Regions from separate parts of the Streptomyces sirii genome, predicted to be linked through region 2. Evidence: riboswitches for the same ligand, from Rfam matches in the RefSeq annotation. Region 2 holds a riboswitch; each other region holds the start of a gene.
The links. A riboswitch is a leader RNA that binds a small molecule or an ion and turns the genes downstream of it on or off. The one in region 2 is predicted to bind thiamine pyrophosphate.
Positions count from the first base shown of each region.

Region 1: it holds a riboswitch for thiamine pyrophosphate, as region 2 does, so the genes downstream of both, thiO (glycine oxidase ThiO) here and thiC (phosphomethylpyrimidine synthase ThiC) in region 2, are expected to answer to the same signal.
Region 3: it holds a riboswitch for thiamine pyrophosphate, as region 2 does, so the genes downstream of both, WAB15_RS29325 (thiamine ABC transporter substrate binding subunit) here and thiC (phosphomethylpyrimidine synthase ThiC) in region 2, are expected to answer to the same signal.

Region 1 is NZ_CP147982.1:2,625,451-2,631,021, reverse strand. Features, by position in the region: gene pknB (Stk1 family PASTA domain-containing Ser/Thr kinase) at 1-841, opposite strand, end outside; gene WAB15_RS11910 (thiazole synthase) at 1,327-2,067, opposite strand; gene thiS (sulfur carrier protein ThiS) at 2,179-2,394, opposite strand; gene thiO (glycine oxidase ThiO) at 2,391-3,614, opposite strand; TPP riboswitch at 3,612-3,724, opposite strand; gene WAB15_RS11895 (NAD(P)/FAD-dependent oxidoreductase) at 3,948-5,189, shown strand; gene WAB15_RS11890 (Rv2175c family DNA-binding protein) at 5,280-5,571, shown strand, end outside.
Region 2 is NZ_CP147982.1:4,775,055-4,780,625, forward strand. Features, by position in the region: gene WAB15_RS21430 (IclR family transcriptional regulator) at 1-344, shown strand, start outside; gene WAB15_RS21435 (SsgA family sporulation/cell division regulator) at 449-871, shown strand; gene WAB15_RS21440 (YibE/F family protein) at 973-2,382, opposite strand; TPP riboswitch at 2,430-2,586, shown strand; gene thiC (phosphomethylpyrimidine synthase ThiC) at 2,580-4,361, shown strand; gene WAB15_RS21450 (hypothetical protein) at 4,587-5,120, shown strand; gene WAB15_RS21455 (hypothetical protein) at 5,117-5,571, shown strand, end outside.
Region 3 is NZ_CP147982.1:6,476,664-6,482,234, reverse strand. Features, by position in the region: gene WAB15_RS29335 (ABC transporter ATP-binding protein) at 1-439, opposite strand, end outside; gene WAB15_RS29330 (ABC transporter permease) at 440-2,167, opposite strand; gene WAB15_RS29325 (thiamine ABC transporter substrate binding subunit) at 2,143-3,213, opposite strand; TPP riboswitch at 3,319-3,439, opposite strand; gene rlmN (23S rRNA (adenine(2503)-C(2))-methyltransferase RlmN) at 3,473-4,579, opposite strand; gene WAB15_RS29315 (TetR/AcrR family transcriptional regulator) at 4,620-5,243, opposite strand; gene WAB15_RS29310 (hypothetical protein) at 5,313-5,540, shown strand; gene WAB15_RS29305 (hypothetical protein) at 5,537-5,571, shown strand, end outside.

The DNA of each region.
Region 1 (5,571 bases), 2.1 Mb from region 2:
GCCCCGCCCGGGTCTCCCGCGCCCGCGACAGCAGCGCCACCGCGTCCTGCGCGCGCTGCTGCGGATCGCGGGCGGTGGCCAGCGCGACCAGCGCGTCCAGCCCCGGCGCGAGCCCGGGGACCAGCTCGGACGGCGGCAGCACGTCCTCGTGCAGATGCTGGTAGAGCACCTGCGCCACCGAGCCGCCGGTGTGCGGTTTGCCGCCGGTGAGCATCTCGTAGAGCACCACGCCGCAGGCGTAGACGTCGACCCGGGCGTCCGCGGTGCCGTGCTCCAGCTGCTCGGGCGCCAGATACGACACGGTCCCCAGGAGCGACCCCGTCGAGGCGGTGGTGTTGGTGTCCACCGCCCGCACCAGACCGAAGTCGGCGACCTTGACCCGGCCGTCGTCGCCGATCAGGACGTTCTCCGGCTTCATGTCGCGGTGCACCAGCCCGGCGCGGTGCGCGGCCCCCAGGGCGGCCAGGATCGGCTCCAGGATGTCCAGCGCGGCCCGCGGCTGCAGGGCGCCGCGCTCGCGCAGCACATCGCGCAGGGTGCAGCCGGCGACGTACTCCATGGCCAGATAGACGTACGTACCGTCGGTGCCCTGGTCGAAGACGCCCACCACGTTCGGGTGCGACAGCCGCGCGACCGACTTCGCCTCACGGATGAAGCGGTCCACGAACCCCCCGTCCGCGGCGAGGCTCGGATGCATCACCTTCAGGGCGAGCACCCGGTCGAGGCGGGTGTCCACCGCCCGGTAGACCGTGGCCATACCGCCGGCGGCGATGCGTGCCTGGACGCGGTAGCGGCCGTCGAGCAGCTGGCCCACGAGCGGGTCTTGGAGCGTCGTATCCACGGCAGACGAGTCTACGGGTCCCCTGCGGTTGGCTTGCTTCCCACGTTGTTGTCTGCGGCGCCGTGCTGGTTTCTCGCCGTTGCTCCCCCACTGCCTAAAGGGCGTGGGAGGTACCCCCTGCGGCGGGCGGGGTCCGCTGCGCGGGGCTGTTCGGCTGCCGGTGACGGGCCTGCGGGGCAGGGGTGTGGGACTGCGGCGCTTTACGTCCCACACCCCTACCCCTCCGGCCCGCCCCCTCCCGTTGAGGGTGGGAAAAGACCGGTGGGGCTGAACGTCAGCCTTCGTGTGCCGACAGTCGACGGATCAGGCCCGCCCCCACCGGGCCTTCCCACTCCCACCCACGGGAGGGGACAGACCGTAGGACGGAGTCCGTAGGGCTGTCACCGCACCCGACACACAAACGCCCGCCGCCAGGCGCAACGGCGAACAACCACCACGGCGGGACAGCCGACAACGTGGGAAGCCAGCCAAGCGCAGCGGACAGGCTAGAACGCCGGCCGTTCCGGATCCAGTTCCGCGACGCCCCCCGTAGGGGAGGACGCCAGGGCGAAGTGCCGGCGGGGGATCCGGCCCGCCCTATAGGCCAGCCGGCCCGAGGTCACCGCGTGGCGCATCGCCTCGGCCATCAGTTCCGGCTCCTGCGCGCGGGTCACCGCGGAGGCCAGCATCACCGCCGCGCAGCCCAGCTCCATGGCGAGGGCGGCATCCGAGGCGGTGCCCGCGCCCGCGTCCAGGATCACCGGGACGCCGGCCCGTTCGGTGATCAGCTGGAAGTTGTGCGGGTTGCGGATGCCCAGGCCGGAGCCGATCGGTGAGCCCAGTGGCATGATCGCGGCGCAGCCCACCTCCTCCAGTTTGCGGGCCAGCACCGGATCGTCGTTCGTATAGGGCAGCACGGTGAAACCGTCGTCCACCAGGGTCTCGGCGGCGTCCAGCAGCTCTATCGGATCGGGCAGCAGGGTGCGCTCGTCGGCGACGACCTCCAGCTTGACCCAGTCGGTGCCGAGCGCCTCTCGGGCGAGCCGGGCGGTGAGCACGGCCTCGCCCGCCGTGAAGCAGCCCGCCGTATTGGGCAGCACCCGAATGTCGTGCCGTTCCAGTACGGACAGCACCGAGCCCTGCACGGTCGGGTCCAGCCGCCGCATGGCGACCGTCGTCAGCTCCGTACCGGAGGCGAGCAGCGCGCGCTCCAGGACGTCGAGGCTGGGCGCCCCGCCGGTTCCCATGATCAGGCGGGATCCGAAGGTGGTGCCGGCGATGGTGAGGGGGTCGGGTCCGGTGGCGGTCGGGGCGGGGGCCGCCCCTCGGGACACTGCGGTATCGGTCATGTCTGCGGATCAGCCTCCCTGGACCGCGGTGAGCACCTCGACGCGGTCGCCTTCGGCGAGCGGGGTGGTGGGCCACTGGGTGCGCGGCACCACGACTTCGTTGACGGCCGCGGCCACCCCCGTGGGCGCCGCGGACAGGGTCGCGACGAGCCGGTCGAGGGTGAGTCCGCCGGGGATCTCGCGGGCCTCGCCGTTGACCGACACGGACACACTGGCGCTGCTCATACGGGCTGCTCCTCCAGCAGGCGGGTGCGCGCGGTCCCCGGGGCGGCGGGGGAGAAGCGCGCGGGAGTGAAGGGACGGGCCTCGTCGGGGAGGTCCCCGGTGGCCAGCACCTCGGCCATCACGTCACCGGTGACCGGCGTCAGCAGCACCCCGTTGCGGAAGTGGCCGGTGGCCAGGTGGAGGCCGGGCAGCGCGGTCGGCCCGAGGAGTGGCGCGTTGTCGGGGGAGGTGGGGCGCAGCCCGGCGCTGCTCTCCACCAGCGGCAGCTCGGTGATGCCGGGGACCAGCTCGTGGGCGTCCCGCAGCAGCTCGTAGACGCCGCCCGCGGTGACGGTGGTGTCCCAGCCCAGCTCCTCCATGGTGGCGCCGACGACCAGCTCGCCGTTCTCCCGCGGCACCAGGTAGAGGGGGTTGCCGCGGACGACGGCCCGTACGGTGCGCGAGAGGAAGGCCGGGGACCCGGCGGGCACGTCCGGCAGCCGCAGCCGCAGCACCTGCCCCTTGACCGGCCGCACCGGCGGCAGCACCTCGTCGGGGACCCCGGCCAGGCGACCGCTGCGGCTGCCCGTCGCGAGCACGGTCTGACCGGCGGACAGCCGTGTGCCGTCGGCGAGTTCGGCGCCCGAGGCGCGGCCGCGGTCGACGGTCAGTCGCTCGACCCGGCTCCGGTGGAGGACCACCCCGGCCCGTTCGCAGGCCACGAGCAGGGCGCTCGCCAGCCGCCGCGGATCGACCTGGTGGTCGCCGTCGACCCGCAGGCCGCCGCGTACGCCGGGGGCCAGCATCGGCTCCAGGCGGCGGCACTCGCGGCCCGTGAGCCACTGTGAGTCCAGGCCCGAGCGGATCTGCAGGGCGTGCAGTTCGCGCAGGTGGGCGCGGTCGTCGGCGTCCAGCGCGACGGCCAGGGTGCCGCACCGCCGGTAGCCGATCGAGGTCCCGGCCGCCTCCTCCAGCTCCTCGGTGAAGCGCGGGTAGCGCCGCGCCGAGGCGAGATTGAGGGCCAGCAGGGTCTGCTCGCCGTAGTGGAGCTCGGTGACCGCGGCCAGCATCCCGGCCGCGACGTGGGCCGCGCCGCCATCGGGCGCCGGGTCGGCCACCGTGACGGTCAGCCCCCGGCCGGCCGCCCGCCAGGCGGTGACCAGGCCGATGATGCCGCCCCCGATGACGAGCACATCAGGGTGCCCGGTGACTGGTTTCGATGGTGTGGCAGATGGATGCATGGGCGTCCAGCCCCTCCCTTCGCCGGCATGACCCGGATCAGGTTCGTACGGTCGGAGGCCGGCCAGCCTCCCTCTCAGCCCGGTGCGTCCGGGCTCCCGCGAGTGCGTGTAGCCGTCACCCTAATACGGGGCGCGAGGCGGGGTAAGGGAACGGTCGGTGTACGCGGGGGCCTCGGCCGTCGGGGGAGGGGCACCGGTGGTGCGTGCGTGCCCGTCCCGCCCCCGGAGCCCGCGGGCCGGGGCGCGGCCCCCGGGGCGCGGGCATGACGCTGTGTCAGAGATCTCGTCGCGCGGTGCTGCGAGCGGCGTCGCACACCGTCCTAGAGTGATTGGGTGAGCGAGCAGAGCAAATCCTCCCAGCCTTCTGACCACACGCCGCGCGTCGTGATCGTCGGCGCCGGAATCGCGGGCGTGCAGACCGCGGTCGCCCTGCGCGAACAGGGGTGGCGCGGTGCGATCACGCTGCTCGGTGACGAGCCCCACCAGCCTTACGACCGTCCCCCGCTGTCCAAGGCGGTGCTGCTGGGCAAGGCCGACGGCTCCGCCTTCGACGTGGACTTCGCCGCGCTCGACATCGAGCTCCACCTCGACCGCCGAGTCACCGCCCTGGTGCCCGACGCCCACCGGATCGAGACGGTGCGGGGCCCGGTTCGCTACGACTACGCGGTGATCGCGACCGGCGCCGAACCGATCACGCTGCCCGGCAGCGAGGGCCTGCCCGGTGTCCATCTGCTGCGCACCCTCGACGACGCCGAGCGGCTGCGGCCGGTGCTCGCCGCCCAGCACGAGATCGTGGTCGTCGGGGCGGGCTGGATCGGCGCCGAGTTCGCCACCGCGGCGCGCGAGGCGGGCTGCGCGGTCACGGTCGTCGAGGCCGCCGACCGCCCGCTGGCCGGTGCGCTGCCCGCCGAGGTCGCCGCCCATATGGCCGGCTGGTACGCGGACGCGGGCGCCGAGCTGCGCACCGGCGCCCGGGTCGCGGCCGTCACCGCCGGCATGGTCACCCTCGCGGACGGCGCCACGCTGCCCGCCGACGCCGTGGTCGTCGGCATCGGGGCCCGGCCCGCCACCGCCTGGCTGGCCGGCTCCGGCGTCGAGGTGTCCTCCGAGGACGGCTCCGTGCTCGCCGACGACCGGCTGCGCACCTCCGCGCCCGATGTGTACGCGGTCGGCGACTGCGCCTCCTTCCCGTCGGCCCGATACGGCAGCCGGCTGCTGGTCCACCACTGGGACAACGCCCTCCAGGGCCCCCGTACGGTCGCCGAGAACATCGCCCGCGGGGAGGCGGAGGGGCTGGTCTACGACCCCGTGCCGTACTTCTGGTCCGAGCAGTTCGGCCGGTTCGTGCAGTACGCGGGCCATCACGGGGACGCCGACGAGCTGGTCTGGCGCGGCGATCCGGCGCAGGCCGCCTGGTCGGTGATCTGGCTGCGGGGCGGACGGCTCGTGGCGCTGCTGGCCGTGGGGCGGCCGAGGGACCTCGCCCAAGGGCGCAAGCTCATCGAGCGGGGCGTGACCCTCGACCGGGACCGGGCCGCGAACGCCGCCGTACCGCTGAAGGCCGCGGCTCAGTAGACAGGCGTGTCGTCACCCTCCGGTGTGCCGGAGGCCCCTGATGGCGATGCCCGGCTACCGACTGTCAGTGCGAGGTGGCAGGCTTGTCCTGTGACCGAGATTGACGCAAACATCGATGGACTCGTCCCCGCCTGGCTCACCCTCCCCGACATCGCCGAAAAGCTCGGCGTCGAGGTGACCCGTGTCCGGCAGCTGGTCAAGGAGGGCCAGCTGATCGCGGTGCGCCGCGGCGAGAACAGGGTGCTGCAGGTACCCGCCGATTTCATCCAGGACGACAAGGTGGTCAAGGGCCTCGTCGGCACGCTCACGCTCCTCAAGGACGACGGCTTCACCGACGAGGAGATGCTGGAGTGGCTGTTCACCGCGGATGAGACCCTCCCCG
Region 2 (5,571 bases):
ATGCGATCGGGCAGTGTCTGCTCGCGCAGCTTGACGAGGCATCGAGGAAGGAGCATCTGTCACGGCATCCCCTGCAGTCGATAACGCCCTTTTCCCTGCGATCTGAGGACGATTTGCTGCGGCGCTTGGATACGGTGCGTCGCGGTCAGGCGGCCTTCGAGCACCAGGAATATGCCTTGGGCACGGTGTGTTCGGCCATCCCCATCCAGGTCGGCGCGGTCGCCGCGTCGTTGGCCGTGTCACTTCCCGCCAACGAACTGCACCGATTGCGGTCCGTTACGGATCGACTACGAAAAATGGCGGAGGCGACACTAACGACACTCGCCTTCTCTATCAGTATCTGAAAACTCACTCCTTGTGATCTGCCTGCACGTGGCCGACGATGGCGGCAATAGGGCTACGGGGGATGTTTCCCGGCCATCTCCGATCAAGTGCGGGGCAGTGGTTGATGACCGACACAGTTCAGGCAGAAGTGATCATGAGCTTCGTCGTCTCCGATGAGCTCGCGTTCCGGATTCCGGTGGAGCTGGACTTCGACAGCGCCGATCCCTACGCCGTCCGCCTCACCTTCGACCTGCCCGGTGATGCGCCCGTCACCTGGGCCTTCGGGCGTGAGCTGCTGCTGGACGGCCTGAGCCGGCCGTCCGGTGAGGGCGATGTGCGGATCGAACCGGCCTCGCCCGAGCATCTCAGCGACGTCTTCATCAGCCTCCAAGTAGGCGCCGAGCGCGCCCTGTTCCGGGTGAGCGCGGCGCCGCTGGTCGCCTTCCTGGACCGTACGGACCGGCTCGTGCCGCTCGGCAAGGAAGAGGTCTGCGACACGTTGGAGGCCGTGCTGGACCGGATCCTCACGGAGGCGCCCGCCGGCTGACCCCGGCCCCGCCCCCGTCCGCACCGGCGCCACACCGGGCCCGCCGGTCAATTCACTTGCCCGTGCGCCCTCCTGGGCTCGTGCGCGGCATGCCTATACCGCTACCGCTTGCGTCGCCTGCCATGCCCTCCGCGTCGTCCCGACCGGCCGCGCGACGCAGCGTCGGCACCCCCTGCAGCCGAACTCACCGCCCGCGAAGCCGCTGTCCCTGGCGCGCCCCGGGTGCCGTCGCTCGTGCGGTCCGCCGAGACAACGAGCGCCGCCAGAAGTGTCGTGAGCGGGACCGAGGCGACCAGGCCGATGCTGCCGACCAGCGTGCGGACGATCTCTTCCGCCACCACCTCGCTCGTGGTGACCGTACCGACGCTGCTCTGTGCAATCGAGAACAGCAAAAGCAGCGGCAGCGCGGCACCCGCGTAGGCCAGGACGAGGGTGTTGACGACGGACGCGATGTGATCGCGGCCGATCCGCATCGCCGCGCTGTAGAGCTTGCGCCGGCCCGCCGTCGGGTCCGCCTCCTTCAGCTCCCACACCGCTGCGGTCTGGGTCACCGTCACATCGTCGAGCACACCCAGCGACCCGATGATGATCCCCGCCAGGAGCAGACCGCGGATCTCGATGTTCGGGTAGAGCCCGTGCACCAGCCCGGTCGTGTCGTCCGTATTGCCCGTCAGCAGCGCCCAGCCGATGAATACCGAACCGAGCAGCCCGATCAGCAGCAGCGAGGCGAGGGTGCCGAGTACGGCCACGGAGGTACGGGCGGTCAACCCATGGCACAGGTAGAGGGCGATCAGCATGATCGCGGAGCCCCCCACCACGGCCACCACCAGCGGATTGGAGCCCTGCAGGATCGCCGGGAGGATGAACAGCGTCAGCACGACGAAGCTGGCCGCCAGTGCGACCAGCGCGAGTACTCCGCGCAGCCGGCCGACGACCACGACGGCGACGGCGAAGATCCCTGCCAGCACCCACATCGGCAGAGACCGGTCGACATCGGTGACCGAGTACTGCAGTTCCCGGGGCGCCTTGGGGGAGTACGACACCACCACGTCCTGCCCGGTGGTGTAGTGCCGCAGGGCGTCCGGCGTCACCACCGTCTGGAAGGTGCGCCCGGTGTTCTCGCCCGTGGTGACCTTGATGGTCGCCTGCTGGCAGGGTTTGTCCGATGCCGCTCCCCCGGCTGGTGGCTGTCCCGTCTGCGACGGTGGCTGAGGCCCCTGCTCGGCATGGACATCCGCGCAGTTCACCTCCACCACCTTGATCACTCTGGCCCGCTCGGTGGGCTGGTCGAAACCGACGCCGGACGGTTTGTGCCCCGGGGCGCCGCCCGGCCAGAGCACGACCAGGCCGACCGCGACCGCGGTGGCGAACGGGATCAGCACCGCAGCGATGACCTTGCGCAGATGCCGCGAGACGGGTGCGGCAGGGCCGTGGCCATGACTGTGCGAGTGCGCGGCCGGATGGTGGTGGGGTTCGTGAGGGCTCACCCGCAGATCATTGCAACAACTCATGGGGCCCCCTGTTCACCCCGCTACGTCGGCCGCTACCGTGGTGCCACCTTTGCAATCGCGGGAGCTCGGAGCACCGGGCTGAGAGGGCGCTGACCTTCGTCCCAGTGATGTTTCACGTGAAACGTCGATGGACGGAAGCCGCTGCGTCGACCGCCGAACCTGTTACCGGGTAATGCCGGCGTAGGGAGTTGGGTCTCATGACCTTGCAGGATGCACGCACGCCCGAAAACGGTGCCGGCAGTGAGCCGCAGATCGGCTGGCACAAGGGCTATGTCTCCGGATCGCGCCCGGATCTTCGGGTCCCGGTCCGGCGGGTGCACCTCACCAACGGCAAGCACGTGACGCTCTACGACACGTCCGGGCCGTACACCGACCCCAACATCGAAACCGATGTCCGTCGTGGCCTCGCGCCGCTGCGGGAGAACTGGGTCATCGCGCGCGGCGACACCGAGGAGTACGCGGGCCGCCCTATGCGGCCGGAGGACGACGGCCTCAAGCACACCTCACCGCGCGGTGGCCTCAAGAACCTGGACGCGGTCTTCCCCGGTCGCCCGCGCCAGCCGCGCCGTGGCCGCAACGGCGCCGCGGTCACCCAGCTCGCATACGCCCGGCGCGGCGAGATCACCGCGGAGATGGAGTACGTCGCCCTCCGCGAGAACGTCACGCCCGAGTTCGTGCGGGACGAGATCGCGGCCGGCCGTGCCGTACTGCCGTCCAACGTCAACCACCCGGAGATCGAGCCGATGATCATCGGCAAGAACTTCCTGGTGAAGGTGAACGCCAACATCGGCAACTCGGCGGTCACCTCCTCCATCGAGGAGGAGGTGGAGAAGATGACCTGGGCGACCCGCTGGGGCGCCGACACGGTCATGGATCTGTCCACCGGACGCAACATCCACACCACCCGCGAGTGGGTGCTGCGCAACTCCCCCGTCCCGATCGGCACCGTCCCCCTGTACCAGGCGCTGGAGAAGGTCGACGGCAAGGCCGAGGAGCTGACCTGGGAGATCTACAAGGACACCGTCATCGAGCAGGCCGAGCAGGGCGTCGACTACATGACGGTGCACGCCGGTGTGCTGCTCCGCTACGTCCCGCTCACCGCCCGCCGCAAGACCGGCATCGTCTCCCGAGGCGGCTCGATCATGGCCGCCTGGTGCCTCGCGCACCATCAGGAGTCGTTCCTGTACACGCACTTCGAGGAGCTCTGCGAGATCCTCGCCTCGTACGACGTCACCTACTCGCTGGGTGACGGGCTGCGCCCCGGCTCGATCGCGGACGCCAACGACGAGGCGCAGTTCGCCGAGCTGCGGACGCTCGGCGAGCTGAACACCATCGCCAAGCGGCACGGTGTGCAGACCATGATCGAGGGCCCGGGCCATGTCCCGATGCACAAGATCAAGGAGAACATCGACCTCCAGCAGGAAATCTGCGAAGAGGCGCCGTTCTACACGCTCGGCCCGCTGACCACCGACATCGCGCCCGCCTACGACCACATCACGTCCGGCATCGGCGCGGCGATGATCGCCTGGTGGGGCACCGCGATGCTCTGCTACGTCACGCCCAAGGAGCACCTGGGCCTGCCCGACCGCGACGACGTCAAGACCGGCGTCATCACGTACAAGATCGCGGCCCATGCGGCGGACCTGGCCAAGGGCCACCCGGGAGCCCAGGAATGGGATGACGCGCTCTCCGACGCCCGCTTCGAGTTCCGCTGGGAGGACCAGTTCAACCTGGCCCTCGATCCGGACACGGCACGCGCGTTCCACGACGCGACGCTGCCCGCGGAGCCGGCGAAGACGGCTCACTTCTGCTCGATGTGCGGCCCGAAGTTCTGCTCGATGAAGATCAGCAGAAGCATCACCGAGCAGTTCGGCGGCGACGCGGACGCGACGCCGGAGGAGGTCGAGGCGGGAATGCTGGAGAAGTCCAAGGAGTTCGCGGCTGCGGGCAACCGCGTGTATCTGCCGCTGGCGGACTGACTGCCGCGTCTGCGAGTAACGGCGGAGGCCCAGTCGGGGCCCCGCCGTTACCGGTGCGCTGAAAGGTCAACACCGGTCTGGTCGCCGCGCGGCGTGCGAAGACTTCTACGCCGGGCAGGGCTGCCTGCGGACATCGATCTCGACGATCCTGTATGCGTCAACTGGTTGGCGGATCGCACGTGTTGGCCCGATCGCCCGTGGCGACGACGTGCTGCGGGCGTGGGGATGGCTCTGGGACTTCTCGCGTCCGCCGCGGTGTTGTTCCACGTGGGTGCGAAGGACGCGTTCGGCGCCCTGGCGTACGGCGGGCGCATCGTGGGGGTCGTCTTCATCGCTGCGGCGCTGGTGGAAATGGTCGCGGTCCTGGCGCTGTGTGACTACTGGGGGAAAAGGGCACTGCGGTACTCGGGTGTGGCGGTCCTCTTGGGGGTTGGCACCGTAACGGTCACCAATCTGGCGTTCCTGATCGTTCAGTTCCAGGGCGGGGACTACACCCCTTTTCTCTTGCTGTGGGTCGGCTTGGCGCTCTGGGTGATCTGGGCGCTGTGGACGCTGACCCGACAGAAGGCATGGCGGGGGATTCCGCACCCTAAAGGCGTCGCGATGAGCGTGGTGGTATCCGGAGCCGTCGGGCTCGTAAGCGTCGGCTATTCGCAGATCGGCGCCGGTGGCCTGTTCGGCTACTCAGGAAGCCGCCGGTCGGCTCGCTCTGAAGCCGGTTTGGAGTGGGGTGGTGGGGCTCGTACGGTCGTGGCGTGATGAACATGGTCGGTGAACCGTGCAGGCTCGGGGTCCCCGGGACCGGGGCGAGGTTGCGGTTCGAGATGGAGCCTCGGAAGTGGGGGCCCGGGCCGGGGCGCAGGCTGCTCGTGCTCGATGGAGAGCCTGCGTTCCAGCTCTCCCCCTGGTGTGGGACGTGTCAGTTCCTGTTCCAGCGGCTTGAGGGTGCCAACCAGACGCTGTCGTTGGAGGGCATGCAGGAGCGTCTCGCCGGCCGGCTGTCGGGCCTGGACGGCGACGTTCTCGAGGCGTTCGGCTCCTTGCTGCCGGAAGGCGACTATCTGCCTTTGCTGCTCCGGGTCGAGCCACGGCTGGTCACTCCGGGTCAGGAGGGTGACTACTTCAGCGGCGAGCAGGTGGCCGCATGGGGGGTCGACGCGTTCTGGGGGCTTCCGGAGCACCCGCGCACGCCGTACTACCGCACGTTCGA
Region 3 (5,571 bases), 1.7 Mb from region 2:
CGGACAGGGAGGCCACGGCGCGCCGTTGGGCTCCCGGCAGTCCGACGAGGTCCAGCAGTGCGGCGACCGTGCGGTCCTGGTCGGCGCGCGAGGCACGCCGCATCCGCAGCCCGAAGGCGACGTTGCCCGCGACATCGCGCTGCGGGAAGAGCTGGTGGTCCTGGAACATCAGCCCGACCCCGCGCCGGTGTGTGGGCACTCCCGACTGGTCGCTCCCCTCCAGCAACACCTGTCCCGCATCGGCCTGTTGGAGGCCGGCGACCACCCGCAGCAGAGTGGACTTGCCGCTGCCGCTCGGCCCCAGTACGCAGACGATCTCGTGCGCGGCGACCTCCAGGTCCACCGCGTCCAGCGCGGGGCGCCCGGACGTGCCGAAGCGGACGGTCACCCCGTCCAGCCGCAGCAGCTCGCGCGCCGTGCTCTCGTTGCGTGCCGTCATCTAGAACTCCCCGGAATGATCGGTTCGCGCGCGCTCCAGGACCAGCAAGGCGCCGGCGCACACCACCATCAAGATGGTCGACAGGGCCATCGCCTGCCCGTAGTTGAGCTCTCCCGCGCGCCCCAGCAGCCGTGCCACGGCCACCGGGAGCGTCGGCTGGTCCGGCCGTGCGATGAAGACCGTCGCGCCGAACTCACCGAGCGACACGGCGAAGGCGAAGCCCGCGGCGATCAGCAGCGCCCGCCGCACCATCGGCAGATCGACCTCGCGCCACACCCGCCACGGCGAGGCGCCGAGCACGGCCGCCGCCTCCCGCAGCCGCCCGTCGACGGCCCGCAGGACGGGCAGCATGGTGCGGACCACGAACGGCACCCCCACCAGCGCCTGGGCGAGCGGGACCAGCCACCACGAGGCGCGCAGGTCCAGCGGTGGTTCATCGAGGGTGATCAGAAATCCGAAGCCGACGGTGACCGCGGAGACGCCGAGGGGCAGCATCAGCAGCGCGTCGAAACCGCGGACGAACCTGCTTGCCATGGGGATCCGCCCGGACGGGCCCCGGCTCAGCCCCGGGAGGGTCAGCGCGGCGGCCGCCAGCCCGCCCACCACCAGGGCGATGCCGGTGGCGGCCGCCCCGTAGGCGAGGGAGTTCCACAGGGCCTCCAAGGGGGCGACGACGAAGGTGCCGTCACCGGCCCCGGCGGAGCGCAGCGACTCGTAGAAGACCGCTCCGTAGCCGTCGGGCCCGGCGAACGACCGCTCCACGAGCACGACCAGCGGGGTGATCAGCAGGACGGCGATGACCAGGAGCGTCGCCCACAGCAGCGCCCACTGGCCGCGACCGCGCGGCCGGTGCGCGGTCTGCGAGGCGGCGACGAGCCGGAGGGTGGACTCCCTGCGGCGCACGGTCCAGGCGTGCAGCGCCAGCACTCCCAGCACCGCCGCGAACTGGATCATGGTGAGGACGGCGGCGGTCGGCAGGTCCAGGAAGTCCGCGGTCTGCCGGTAGATCTCCACCTCCAGCGTCGAGAAGGTGGGGCCGCCGAGAATCTGCACCACCCCGAAGGAGGTGAAGGTGAAGAGAAAGACCATCAGGGCGGCGGCCGCGACGGCCGGTCCCAGCGCGGGCAGCGTCACCCGCCGCCAGGCCGCGAACCGTCCGGCCCCCAGCACCCGCGCCGCCTCTTCCTGGCGCGGATCGAGCTGCCCCCAGAGCCCGCCGACGGTCCGGACGACCACGGCGTAGTTGAAGAAGACGTGCGCCAGCAGAATCGCCCAGACCGAGCTGTCCAGGCGCAGCCCCCACAGGTCGTCCAGCAGCCCGCCCCGCCCGACCAGCGCCAGGAATGCCGAGCCGACGACGACGGTCGGCAGCACGAACGGCACCGCCACCACCGCCCGCAGCAACCGCTTGCCGGGGAAGTCGAAGCGCGCGAAGACATACGCGCCGGGCAGCGCGATCAGCAGCGTCAGCCCGGTCGAGGCGGCCGCCTGCCAGAGGGTGAACCACAGCACGTGCACGACATCCGGGTCGCTCAGCACGGCCCCGAACCGGCCCAGCTGCCACTGCCCGCCGTCCTTGAGTCCGCGCCCGACGATCGCCACGACCGGGTAGGCGAAGAACAGCGCGAAGAAGGCGAGCGGCACGGCCATCAGGCCGAGCCGCACCGCCGTTCCCCGCGCGGGCCGTCTGCTCCGGGCGCCGGCTACTTCAGAACGAGTGAGGACCACTGCTTGATCCACTGTTCGCGGTTCTCGGCGATCGCGTCCGGGGCCAGCGTCGCCGGCTTGTCGATCTTCGCACCGTACGTCGTGAACAGCTCCGGCAGCTTGGCGTCCTTGCGCGCCGGGTTGACGAACATCTGCAGCGGCACGTCCTCCTGGAACTTCTTGCTCAGCAGGAAGTCCAGCAGCGCCTTGCCGCCCTTCTCGTTCTTCGCGCCCTTGAGGAGGCCGCCGAACTCGATCTGGCGGAAGCAGGTGCCGGTCGCGACGCCGGTCGGTGCCTGCTTGGGCGCCGGCTTCTTGCCGAGCACCTCGACGGGCGGGCTGGAGGCGTAGGAGACCACCAGCGGCTTGTCGCCCTTGCCCTTGCCGGCCCCGGAGCCCGAGAACCGCTCGTTGTAGGCCTGCTCCCAGCCGTCGACGACCTCGACGTCGTTCGCCTTGAGCTTCTTCCAGTAGTCCTGCCAGCCGTCCTTGCCGTAGGTGGCGACGGTGGCGAGCTGGAAGGCGAGCCCCGGGGAGGAGGTCGCGGCGTTCTCGGTGACGAGCAGCCCCTTGTACCGGGGCTTGAGCAGATCGTCGAAGGTCTTCGGCGGCGCGATCTTGTGCTGGTCGAAGTAGGCCCGGTCGTAGTTGACGCAGATGTCGCCGTAGTCGAGCGGGGTGACGCGGTGCTTGCCCTTGTCGAGCTGCAGCGCGGCCGGGACGCTGTCCAGCCCCTTGGCCTCGTACGGGCTGAAGAGGTCCGCGTTCAGACCGCGCGAGAGCAGGGTGTTGTCGATGCCGAAGAACACATCGCCCTGGGGATTGTCCTTGGAGAGGATCGCCTGGTTGACGGCCTTGCCGGCGTCGCCGCCCTTGAGGAGCGTGACCTTGTAGCCGCTCTCCTTCTCGAAGGCGTCGAGCAGGGGCTTGGGGAACGAGTCGTGGCTGACGAGCGTGACGGTCTTGGCGTCCGCGCCGTCACCGTCCGAGGTGCCGCACGCGGCGAGCGCGGTCATGCCGAGTGCGGCGGCGAGCGCGCTCGCGGTGATCCTTCTGGTGGTGCTCACTGATTTCCTCCTGGCTGGCCAGGAAGAGACGCGGCCCCGCCCGGTGTCCGCGGCTCACGGCGTCCGAAGACGCACGAAAGGGAACATCCGGGCAGGGCGCAACAGCATGAGTGACGACCGAACTTCCTACCCGGAATGACCCGGGCGAGGTTCAAGGGTCTGCGGGCGCCGTAGGACTACGACGCTTCCGCACTCTCAGCGCTGTGGCGCTCCCCTGTCGGAATGTGCATTTGTTCGACGACACCGTACCAGCGGGCGTTCAGCGCTCCGAGGCCGCGAGCTGCCCGCAGGCCCCGTCGATCTCCTGACCGCGGGTGTCGCGGACGGTCACCGGCACGCCGTGCGCCTCGATGGCCTGGACGAACGCCCGCTCGTCCTCGGGGCGCGAGGCGGTCCACTTCGAGCCGGGCGTCGGGTTCAGCGGAATCAGGTTCACATGGACCCGCTTGCCCTTGAGCAGCCGTCCCAGCAGGTCACCGCGCCAGGCCTGGTCGTTGATGTCCCGGATCAGGGCGTACTCGATCGAGATCCGCCGCCCGGACTTCTCCGCGTACTCCCAGGCCGCGTCCAGCACCTCACGCACCTTCCAGCGCGTGTTGACGGGGACGAGCGTGTCGCGCAGCTCGTCGTCCGGCGCGTGCAGCGACACCGCGAGCCGGCACTTGAAGCCCTCGTCGGCGAACCGCAGCATCGCCGGGACCAGACCGACCGTGGAGACCGTGATCCCGCGCTGGGACAGGCCCAGGCCGTCCGGCTCGGGGTCGGTCAGCCGCCGGATGGCGCCGACCACCCGGTTGTAGTTGGCGAGCGGCTCCCCCATCCCCATGAAGACGATGTTGGACAGCCGCGCCGGTCCGCCCGGCACCTCGCCGTCGCGCAGCGCGCGCATCCCGTCCACGATCTGGTGCACGATCTCGGCGGTGGACAGGTTGCGGTCCAGCCCCGCCTGCCCCGTGGCGCAGAACGGGCAGTTCATACCGCAACCGGCCTGCGAGGAGATGCACATGGTGACCCGGTCCGGGTAGCGCATCAGCACCGACTCGACGAGCGTGCCGTCGTGCAGCTTCCACAGGGTCTTGCGGGTGGTGTCGTTGTCGCACGAGATGTGCCGCACGACGTTCATCAGGTCCGGCAGCAGCTCGCTCGCCAACTTCTCGCGCGCCGCCGCCGGGATGTCGGTCCACTGCGCCGGGTCGTGCGCGTAACGGGCGAAGTAGTGCTGCGACAGCTGCTTGGCGCGAAAAGGCTTCTCACCGATCGCGGCCACCGCTTCACGGCGCTCGACGGGACTGAGATCGGCAAGGTGCCGAGGAGGCTTCTTGGCCCCGCGCGGCGCGACGAAAGTGAGTTCTCCGGGTGCAGGCATGGTGGGTCCAGTGTCGCAGATCGTCCAGGTGGGCCAGGCACTAGCCGGTGTGGGACAGGTCCTGCAGGTGAGCGGCCAGTACCTGGCGGCACCGCTGCGCGCCCAGGATGTCGGGGTGGTGTACGGCGCTGAGGGAGAGGCCGTCCAGGAGGGACGCCAGGCGCTCGGTCTCGAGGTCGACGTCGCATCCGGGGCGCAGGGTGCCGGACTCGTCGAGCCGGGTGAGGACGCGGTGCGTCAGCCTTCTGGTGCCGGCGGCGGCCTGGTGCGCGAGTTCCTGGAAGGCCGGATGGGTGCGGGCCGCGGCGTTGAAGTCGAGGAAGACGGTGACCTCCGCGCGGCGGCGTTCGTCGAGCGGCAGCAGCTCGGCCAGGAGGTCGGTCACCAGGCGGAGCCGTTCCGCACGCGGGTACCGACTCAGATCCCCGATGCGCTCGACATGCTGGAGCAGCCGTTCGGAGAGCGCGCCGAGCATCGACTGCATCGCGAAGTCCATCAGCTCCTGCTGGCTGGCGAAGTAGTGGCGCACCGAACCGATGTTGAGTGCGGCCTCGTCGGCGACGGCGCGCAGCGAGGTGCGCTGCAGGCCGTCCCGTACGACGACTCGGTACAGGGCGGCGACGACCTCGCGGCGGCGGGCGTCCGGATCCACGACCTTCGGCATGGAGCCTTTATATCACGCGCATGATATATTGTTTTTTATCACAAGCCTGATATAAAAACGGGAGGACTCATGGAGCGGTACCTCGACCTCATGCTCATCAGGTTCGGCATCCTCGCGGGCGGCCTGGTGATGCTGGCCCTGGTGGTCTTCGCCGTGGCCGTGGCGCTGAAGCGCAGGGGCCGGCTCGATCAGGCCCGCCGGTACGCGGACCCCGCCCTGCGCGCGGCACTGCGGGCCGCCGCCCGCCGCCTGGAGGACGGCCCCGCCCGCCCCCGGCAGCGGGACGGCCGGCGATGAACGGCCTCGCCCTCGACGCGTCCTCTCTCGC